4 regions of the Pantoea sp. SGAir0215 genome follow, and region 1 is predicted to be linked to each of the others. Evidence: predicted binding sites of a transcription regulator. Region 1 holds the regulator's gene; each other region holds the start of a gene.
The links. The regulator CRP, encoded in region 1, controls carbon source genes, mostly activating them, when cyclic AMP is high. The targets are predictions, from matches to a motif close to ATGTGANNNNNNTCACAT.

Region 2: a site for CRP is predicted at 1,086-1,103, ahead of glpT (glycerol-3-phosphate transporter). Genes of this name have one in related genera too.
Region 3: a site for CRP is predicted at 869-886, ahead of C1N64_RS21395 (mannitol dehydrogenase family protein). Genes of this name have one in related genera too.
Region 4: a site for CRP is predicted at 1,018-1,035, ahead of psiE (phosphate-starvation-inducible protein PsiE). Genes of this name have one in related genera too.

What each region holds. Positions count from the first base shown of each region.
Region 1 covers NZ_CP028031.1:255,213-257,419, reverse strand. Annotated here, with positions in the region: gene C1N64_RS01395 (YccS/YhfK family putative transporter) at 1-491, opposite strand, end outside; gene crp (cAMP-activated global transcriptional regulator CRP) at 550-1,182, opposite strand; gene C1N64_RS01385 (OsmC family protein) at 1,485-1,889, shown strand; gene C1N64_RS01380 (phosphoribulokinase) at 1,919-2,207, opposite strand, start outside.
Region 2 covers NZ_CP028031.1:781,368-783,574, forward strand. Annotated here, with positions in the region: gene glpT (glycerol-3-phosphate transporter) at 1-904, opposite strand, end outside; gene C1N64_RS03775 (carboxylate/amino acid/amine transporter) at 1,262-2,125, shown strand.
Region 3 covers NZ_CP028032.1:85,481-87,687, forward strand. Annotated here, with positions in the region: gene C1N64_RS21390 (D-threonate 4-phosphate dehydrogenase) at 1-247, shown strand, start outside; gene C1N64_RS21395 (mannitol dehydrogenase family protein) at 1,102-2,207, shown strand, end outside.
Region 4 covers NZ_CP028031.1:877,172-879,378, reverse strand. Annotated here, with positions in the region: gene ubiC (chorismate lyase) at 1-475, opposite strand, end outside; gene psiE (phosphate-starvation-inducible protein PsiE) at 559-969, opposite strand; gene C1N64_RS04190 (alkaline phosphatase family protein) at 1,544-2,207, shown strand, end outside.

The DNA of each region.
Region 1 (2,207 bases):
CTTTCACGCATTGGCTGCTCTTTCCACAGCCAAAACCAGAACCAGTTAAACAGGCCATACCACAGCGTACCGCCGATGTAGAGCAGGGGCGGTACGTAAATGGGCATGCGGCCAATCAGGCTGGTGGTAAATATCGCTGCGATCAGTGTGGCAGGGAGTAACCGTGCGTGCAGTGGGCTGATTTCACCTGTCACGCCCAGCAGCAAAGGCAGGGCGAAAAGAATAAGCGGTAAGGGCACGTCTTTAAACAGAAGCCACTGCATCAGTAAGCTACCCAGGGCAAACAGGCTGCCGCCGACAATCAGGCGTTTAAAGAAACGTTTGTGGGGCGTATCCAGACCGGCAATATTGCAGCAGGCAGGCACCAATGAGAATAGCAATCCTTTTTGCAGATCGCCAAACAGCCAGCCGAGCGCGACGGGGAGACACAACACCAGTGTCTGGCGCAGGGCATAGTTAACTTCAGGGTGATAAATTATTCTTCGCCACATCGGCTCAACGCAAATAATTCACGGCATAACGTTGCCATTATGCCGTGAAGAATAAAGCTTAGCGCGTGCCGTAAACAACAATTGTTTTGCCGTGTGCGGAGATCAGATTCTGGTCTTCCAGCATCTTCAAAATACGTCCCACGGTTTCACGTGAACATCCCACGATTTGGCCAATTTCCTGACGCGTAATTTTGATTTGCATGCCGTCAGGATGCGTCATGGCATCCGGCTGTTTCGCCAGGTTGAGCAACGTCTGCGCAATGCGACCGGTGACATCAAGGAACGCGAGGTTGCCCACTTTTTCCGATGTGACCTGCAGACGGCGCGCCATTTGCGAGGAGAGGCGCATGAGGATGTCCGGATTCACCTGAATCAGCTGACGGAATTTTTTGTAGGAAATCTCTGCCACTTCGCACGCGGTTTTCGCACGTACCCAGGCGCTGCGCTCCTGACCTTCTTCGAACAGGCCAAGCTCACCAATAAAGTCGCCCTGATTCAGATAGGACAGAATCATCTCCTTGCCTTCTTCATCCTTAATCAGTACCGCAACGGAACCTTTAACGATGTAGTAAAGCGTTTCCGCCTTTTCACCTTGATGAATGAGCGTACTTTTGGATGGATACTTGTGAATATGGCAATGGGACAGGAACCATTCAAGTGTAGGGTCTGTTTGCGGTTTGCCGAGAACCATTCGCTATTATCCTCTGTTGTAATCGTGCCCAAAATACAGGGCTCTGTTTCCCTGCCAGGCGATGTAAGCGTTAAGCGTCTTTCCATTCAGGAAATTATTCGGGCTGCATTCGGCGCAGTGCGCATCATTCTTCCCGGCTTCGTCTTCGGATGACGAAAAATATTTTCAGCTCTGTTTGTAGCACAGCTTACGTCGACTGTCTTGTGTTGTCTCGCTTCAGCAAGATGGCGTTTTCTCTGGATTGCTGTTTCCCAGGCAAAAGCGTACGCTGAGCCAAAACAGGGTATTCTGAGGTCAAAATTATGCAGGCACGCGTCAAATGGGTTGAAGGGTTAACATTCCTGGGGGAATCATCGTCCGGCCATCAGGTACTGATGGATGGCAATTCTGGCGATAAAGCGCCGAGCCCTATGGAGATGGTGCTGATGGCGGCAGGGGGATGCAGCGCCATTGACGTTGTGTCAATTTTGCAAAAAGGCCGCAACGATGTGGTTGATTGCGAAGTGAAACTATCGTCTGAACGTCGGGAAGAAGCCCCCCGCATCTTTACCCATATCAATCTGCATTTTATCGTCAGCGGCAACGCACTTTCGGATAAAGCCGTGGCACGCGCTGTCGATCTGTCCGCGGAAAAATATTGCTCTGTCGCCATCATGTTAGGCAAAGGCGTCAACATTACCCACAGCTACGAAGTGATTGCGCTGTAATCTCACAGAGGCCAGGCTGGCCTCTGTGGTTATTCAATCCGTTTCCCTTCCATGAGCCGTTTTACTAACGGCGCCATAATTAACTCCATCGCCAGTCCCATTTTGCCGCCGGGTACCACCAACGTGTTGATATTGGAAATAAACGATCCCTGCAGCATGGCCAGCAGATAGGGAAAATCAATGTCTTCCAGCCCCTGAAAGTGGATAACCACAAAGCTTTCATCCAGCGAAGGGATGGTGCGCGCGGCAAAGGGATTAGAGGTATCCACCGTGGGGACGCGCTGAAAGTTAATATGGGTTCGTGAAAACTGCGGCGTA
Region 2 (2,207 bases), 530 kb from region 1:
CCGCATACTCATAAAAGAAGTAGGTCCAGGAGGACTTATCAAGCGTGAAATGCTTTACTTCTTTCAGGTAGGTCGGTGACCAGTCGAGGATGCCGTAACGCAGCAGGTAGACAAACACATTTGCCAGAGCGATATACCACAGCAGTTTGTTGGGAAGGACATACTTCATAAAGATTTGTCTTGCAGTGAACTCTTCCTCATGACTTTCGTTGTAATCCACCGGATAGTCGTTTTTATAGGCCTCAATCGGCGGTAATCCACAAGATTGCGGCGTATCGCGCATCAGGGCAAAGGCCAGAATCGCAATGGCGATCGCCCCGAAGGCGGGCATATATAGCGCGGCTTTCCAGTCGTTGAACCACGCCATCCCCAGCAGAAACAGCAGGGGCGGAATCCCGCCGCCGACGTTATGCGCACAGTTCCACACAGAAACGATGCCGCCGCGCTCCTTTTGTGACCACCAGTGGACCATAGTGCGTCCGCAGGGCGGCCAGCCCATTCCCTGAAACCAGCCACAGATAAACAGCAGTACGAACATCACCATAATGCTGGAGGTTGCCCAGGGCACAAACCCCATAATCAGCATTATGGCAGCCGCCAGCGTTAAGCCGGCAGGTAAGAAGACCCGTGGATTTGACCGGTCTGACACCGAGCCCATAATAAATTTGGAAAAGCCATAGGCGATGGAGATGCCTGAAAGCGCAAAACCCAGATCGCCGCGTGAGAAGCCTTGTTCAACCAGGTAGGGCATCGCCAGGGCGAAATTCTTTCGAACCAGATAGTAGGCCGCATAGCCAACGAAAATCCCGATAAAGATTTGCCAGCGCAGGCGACGGTAGCGTGGATCGATACGATGGTCTTCGACCCGGGGCTGGTGTGGTGCAGGTTTAAAAATACTCAACATAGCGGTGGCCCTCCAGGGCGCATTATGATTTTGATTCCCGGCAGGTTGGGCAAAACTCAAGAAAACGGCGATCGGGATGCGCCATTTCGCGCAGAGAATAGACAGAGATACGTGGCTTTACTGTGATGAATGACAAATATGTTACAGATTTATGACAATCTGGCGCGAAAAGCTCAGGCCGATGCGCTGATGCGCACATTTTTCTGCTGACAGGATATGCCCGATAAGAAGGTAAAAAGTCTGACCGGCAAATTAATGCGTAACTGCCTGGTTAATGCACAGATGTCAACCAGATAAATCTCCCTGCTGTGCGGACATTGTTTACACTGTCGCTCTGTTTATTTCGGGGTTGTTACCGTGCTTTTATTGATTGTTACTACCATTCTATGGGCTTTTTCATTCAGCCTGATTGGCGAGTATCTTGCCGGTCAGGTTGACAGCTGGTTTTCGGTGCTGATGCGCCTGGTGCTGGCGGCCGTGGTATTTTTGCCTTTCCTGCGCTGGCGCGGCTATCGCCCCTCTACGCTCCTGCTGTATATGCTGGTAGGCATGCTGCAACTGGGCATCATGTATTTACTGAGTTTCGAAGCCTATCTCTATCTGAGCGTGTCTGAATTCCTGCTGTTTACCGTGATGACGCCGCTGTACGTCACGTTGATCTACGACGTGATCAGTCGACGGCCTCTGCGCGCAGGGTACATTTTCAGTGCGTTACTGGCTGTGGCGGGCGCGGCAATCATTCGTTATGACAAAGTCAGCGATAACTTCTGGTTCGGCCTGTTGCTGGTACAGTTAGCCAATATTTGCTTTGCAGCAGGTATGGTGGGCTACAAACGTTTGCAGGAAACCCGTCCTGTGCCGCAGCACACGGCCTTTTCGTGGTTCTATCTGGGCGCGGTGCTGATTGCGGTGGTGGCCTGGGCCGTCTGGGGCAACCCGCATAAACTCCCGACCACCTCACTGCAGTGGGGCATTCTGGTCTGGCTGGGCGTGGTGGCGTCCGGACTGGGTTACTTTATGTGGAACTACGGTGCTACGCAGGTCGATGCTGGCACGTTGGGCATCATGAACAACATGCATGTGCCGGCAGGCTTGCTGGTCAACCTGGCGATATGGCAGCAAAAGCCACACTGGCCAAGCTTTATTGCCGGTGCGCTCGTGATAGTAGCGTCCTTGTGGGTCCATAAGCGCTGGGTGGTCGGTAAGAACAATCAACAGTGAAGAAACAAGGCATCGCCGCGCACCGGCGCCAAAAGTAGCAGGCCGCTCAGTCTGTTGCGATCCCATGGCGGACGGGCGCGCG
Region 3 (2,207 bases), on a different contig from region 1:
GGACACCGTATTTATGCAATGCAATGAGGGCATGTATGACATCGTTGTGGCTATGTATCATGATCAAGGCCATATTCCGCTCAAGTTGTTGGGCTTCTACGACGGCGTAAATATTACCGCAGGCTTACCGTTCCTGCGCACCTCAGCCGATCATGGCACGGCCTTTAACATTGCCTGGACCGGTAAAGCGAATCCCGAAAGTATGGCTATCTCGATTGATATGGCGCTGCAAATTACGCAAGCATAGCGTTGTGCGGGAAGGGAGGCTCAGGGTGACATGATTGCGTTGCCCTGCATACGGCTTCTGGGCGGCTGTGCAAACCTTCGCGATAAAACAGGCACCTGAACCGATATAACCTTAATACAGCGACGCGTCGGGAAACGGGTGTCTGTCATCGCATGCGGGTGCAATATCAATACAGCACCGTATCGGGCTGGTTTCCAAAATGCTCCGGCTCCACAGAGGCATAACTGACAGCCTTACCACGTACACGTCGAATAACGCCAGATGGGGGAATAAAAAGCGTTCAGCGTTAATGTCCCGCCAGTCAAATACGGCGTTGAGTTTCTGCCTGATTTCCGTTTTGTCCGTAGCGAAATAGCTCACCCTCAAACCCGAGTGCTCTTAAACCCATTGGTGCGATTAAGTCTTTTTATACATGACGCCTGATGAGGTCGGCCCTTTTTAAAAGCATTCTTTCGGATTTTTTTAAATTTTGGTTATTCACCCGCATCGCAAAACAGCGTGCTAATACGCATCAGCCTGTTCGAAGGTTAATTCTTCTGTAGTGCCATTAATATTTATAGTTATAAAGAAGTTATGATTTTTATTTTCTTTGTTAATTAATACAATTTTGCCAAAAGACATAATTGCCATTCATCACATTTTTTAATTATAACTGGTATGGTAGTGGAACAATTCTGCCGCTGACGATAGGCTTCCCGCACCAATTCTGTTTTAAAAACTTTCCTTTTGCCGTGGTGTTCTCAGGCGCTTGATCCAAACGGCGCCGCACAGGAAAACATCAAGGCGATCTCCAGGTGCTGCCGTTATTTAACGTCAGTGTCCACGCAGCTAATAAAAAATAAGGTGAGAAAGAAATGCAAACTACCCTACTGAATGCGAAGGCGACGGTTCCAAAATGGAACAGGAATAAGCTCGTCCCGCGTATTGTCCATCTTGGATTCGGTGCTTTTCATCGGGCTCATCAGGCGGTCTATGCCGATGTTCTTGCAGCAGAACATAACAGCGACTGGGGCTACGTCGAAGTTAATCTCATCGGCGGGGAACAACAGATTGCCGATCTGAAACGTCAGGGATTATTGTACAGCGTGGCAGAAATGTCGGCTCATGGCTGGGAAGGGCGCGTAATTGGTGTGGTGAAGCAGGCGCTTCACGCTCAGGTCGATGGAACCGAAGCCGTACTTCACGCCCTGTGTCAGCCCGAAATTGCCATCGTTTCCTTAACGATTACCGAGAAAGGCTATTGTCATTCACCGGCAACGGGCGAGCTGATGCGCGACCATCCTCAGATTGTCGCTGATCTGGCTCAGCCTCACCAGCCGCTTTCTGCGCCAGGGATCATCGTTGAAGCACTGGCGCGTCGCAAGGCTGCTGGTCTGCCTGCGTTTACTGTGTTGTCCTGCGACAATATTCCAGAAAACGGAAAAGTGATCGGTCAGGTCGTGCGTGCTTTTGCCCGACAACGTGACAACGACCTGGCAGACTGGATTGAACAGCAGGTGACGTTCCCTTCAACCATGGTGGACCGTATCGTACCGGCGATGAATCCGCAGAGTCTTGACGCGATCGCGGCGCTTATTCAGGTGGCCGATCCCGTCGCGGTAGCCTGTGAGCCCTTTCGCCAGTGGGTTATTGAGGATAATTTCGTCGCAGGGCGGCCGGCATGGGAAAAAGCCGGTGCAGAGTTAGTCAAAGACGTGCTGCCTTACGAAGAGATGAAACTGCGTATGTTGAACGGCAGCCATTCATTTCTGGCTTACCTGGGCAACCTTGCGGGTTATGAGCATATTTATGACTGTATGCAGGACCCGCACTTTCGCCTTGCTGCACGACGCTTAATGTTGACAGAACAGGCACCGACGCTGACCGTTAAGAACGTTGATTTGATCGATTATGCCGATCGGCTGATTGCACGCTATGAAAATCCCGCGCTACAGCATCGTACCTGGCAAATTGCGATGGA
Region 4 (2,207 bases), 620 kb from region 1:
ATAATTCGGTTAGTAGCAGGGGCTTCCCCGATAAACGCAGGCGCGACCGACGTCCCCACAGCGATTCAACGTTACCGGGCTCGATAAAATCGCGGGTCAGGGTTGAAGAGGAGAACAGGTAACGTCCCAGCGGTCGCGTTCCGAGCTGCTGCAACATCGCTTCGGGACCGTTCAGGGTGCTTTCAGGCACCAGCGTGCGTCCCGCCAGCCAGGGTTGTTCGTCGCCATACAGGATCACTTCACGCAGCCAGAAGCGCTGATCAGCGGGTAACAGCGCACCTTCGTCACCTAATTCGTCAGCGTGGATAAACCCTTCACGAACGGGCTCCACCCTGACCTTCTGGCAATGCTGTTCGAAGCGCCTGGTCATAGAGTCCTCCTCCATCAGCCAGTCACGAAGTGATGGCGACAGAGCAGCACCGTCCAGCGCCAGCCAGTTGAGTGAACGTAATAAACGGAGCGGGTCTTGCGTCATGACACTTTCCCCCAAAAATTTTCAGGCAGGTAGTTTAGCGCAGAGCGATTCACGGCACACCCGTCCGTCATGCAAACGCGAGGTTATTCGCGCTTAAGCCGGTTACTGTTTGCCAGCCACAGGGTGATAACCAGCAGCAGAATAGCAGCCGAGTAGCACAGCGTATCAAAGGGATTTTTGTGGTCGACGATAATCAGCCTGATGATAGCCGTGATGCCGATATAGACGAAATAGCGTAACGGGAAATGGTAACCCGACTGGAAGTACTTCACGATGAGGGCAATAAACTCAAAGTAAAGGAAGTAAATCACGATGCCTTCGATCAGAAGATAGGAGGACGCCTGCTCGCCCGTGCTGAACAGGACGTTGGCTAAATGGACCGTCTCTTTGCCCAGGAAGACCATTAAAATGAACGCCAGAATCAGCAATCCTGCATTCAGCACCCATTGCATCAGGCGCGCTATCTTTTGTGCTATCGGGTTTTTATCACTCATTTCACGCCTCGAAAATAAAGGGATGTTTTCTGGCATTATCATGCTTTAGTGTGACGTAAATCACAATATAGCCGTCAGGCTTACTTAACAGCGTCTTTCAAATCACCAGACTGCGCGATGGAATGCCAGCCCCGGCATCCTGGGTTATACCGCCGGGACCGTACGAACCTGTCTTTTGATGAAAGCAAACCGGACAGACCGAGCATATCGGCTGGCAGACCCACTCCGTCGTGCCGTCCTGTCATACGGTTTTCACATCCGACATTTACATTGGCTCGGTTTTTCAACCCCGGCAGTCAGCTAGCGCCCGCTTCCATACCCGACTCAATGGATAAGCGTCCTGAGGCGGCACGTTGCGTTGGCCTCCGCGCAGCCAACAGCGGCGTTCATGCCCGGCCAGGCTTAATCTGTTCCGCATTAACGGTTACGGGATTACGCTAGGTTAGTGTGCACTTACTCAACTATTAAGATACGGCCGGACGGCGTTGCGCTGGCGGCGTTAAAACAGCCCGACGTCAGAGACGCAGACAAACGCCCCCTGTGGCGTGAAGACGCCGCAGCAAGAGAGGACAACATGAAAACAATTCTGGTGATTCTGGACGGCCTGAGCCATCACGTTGCCCATCATGCGATGGGTTATCTGCACGCAGAATGTGCGCAAGGTAAAGGGCATTATTATCATCTCACCTGTGCACTGCCTTCTCTGTCGCGTCCGCTGTATGAATGCATTCTGACCGGGGTTGCGCCTGTGCAAAGTGGAATCATCCACAACGGGGTAAACCGCCTGAGTCACGAACAGAGCGTATTTCACTATGCGCGTGATGCGGGCCTGACCACCGCCGCAGCGGCTTATCACTGGATCAGTGAACTTTACAACCGCAGCCCTTTCGTGCCTGCGCGCGATCGTCATACCGAAGCGCCGGCCCTGCCTGTCCAGTTCGGGCACTTTTACGTTGACGACAGTTACCCCGATTCGCACCTGTTTGAAGATGCCGAGAGCCTGAGGTTGCGGCACAACCCGGACTTCCTCCTCATCCATCCGATGAATATCGATTATGCCGGTCATCAACATGGCCTGTCCTCGCCCCAGTATCGTAACCGGGCACGCATGGCGGATGGTTACCTGTCGCAATGGATGCCTGGCTGGCTGGCAGAAGGCTATCAGGTGATGGTGACCGCTGACCATGGCATGAACGACGACCGCTCACATGGTGGCATGCTGCCGGAGGAAACGACCG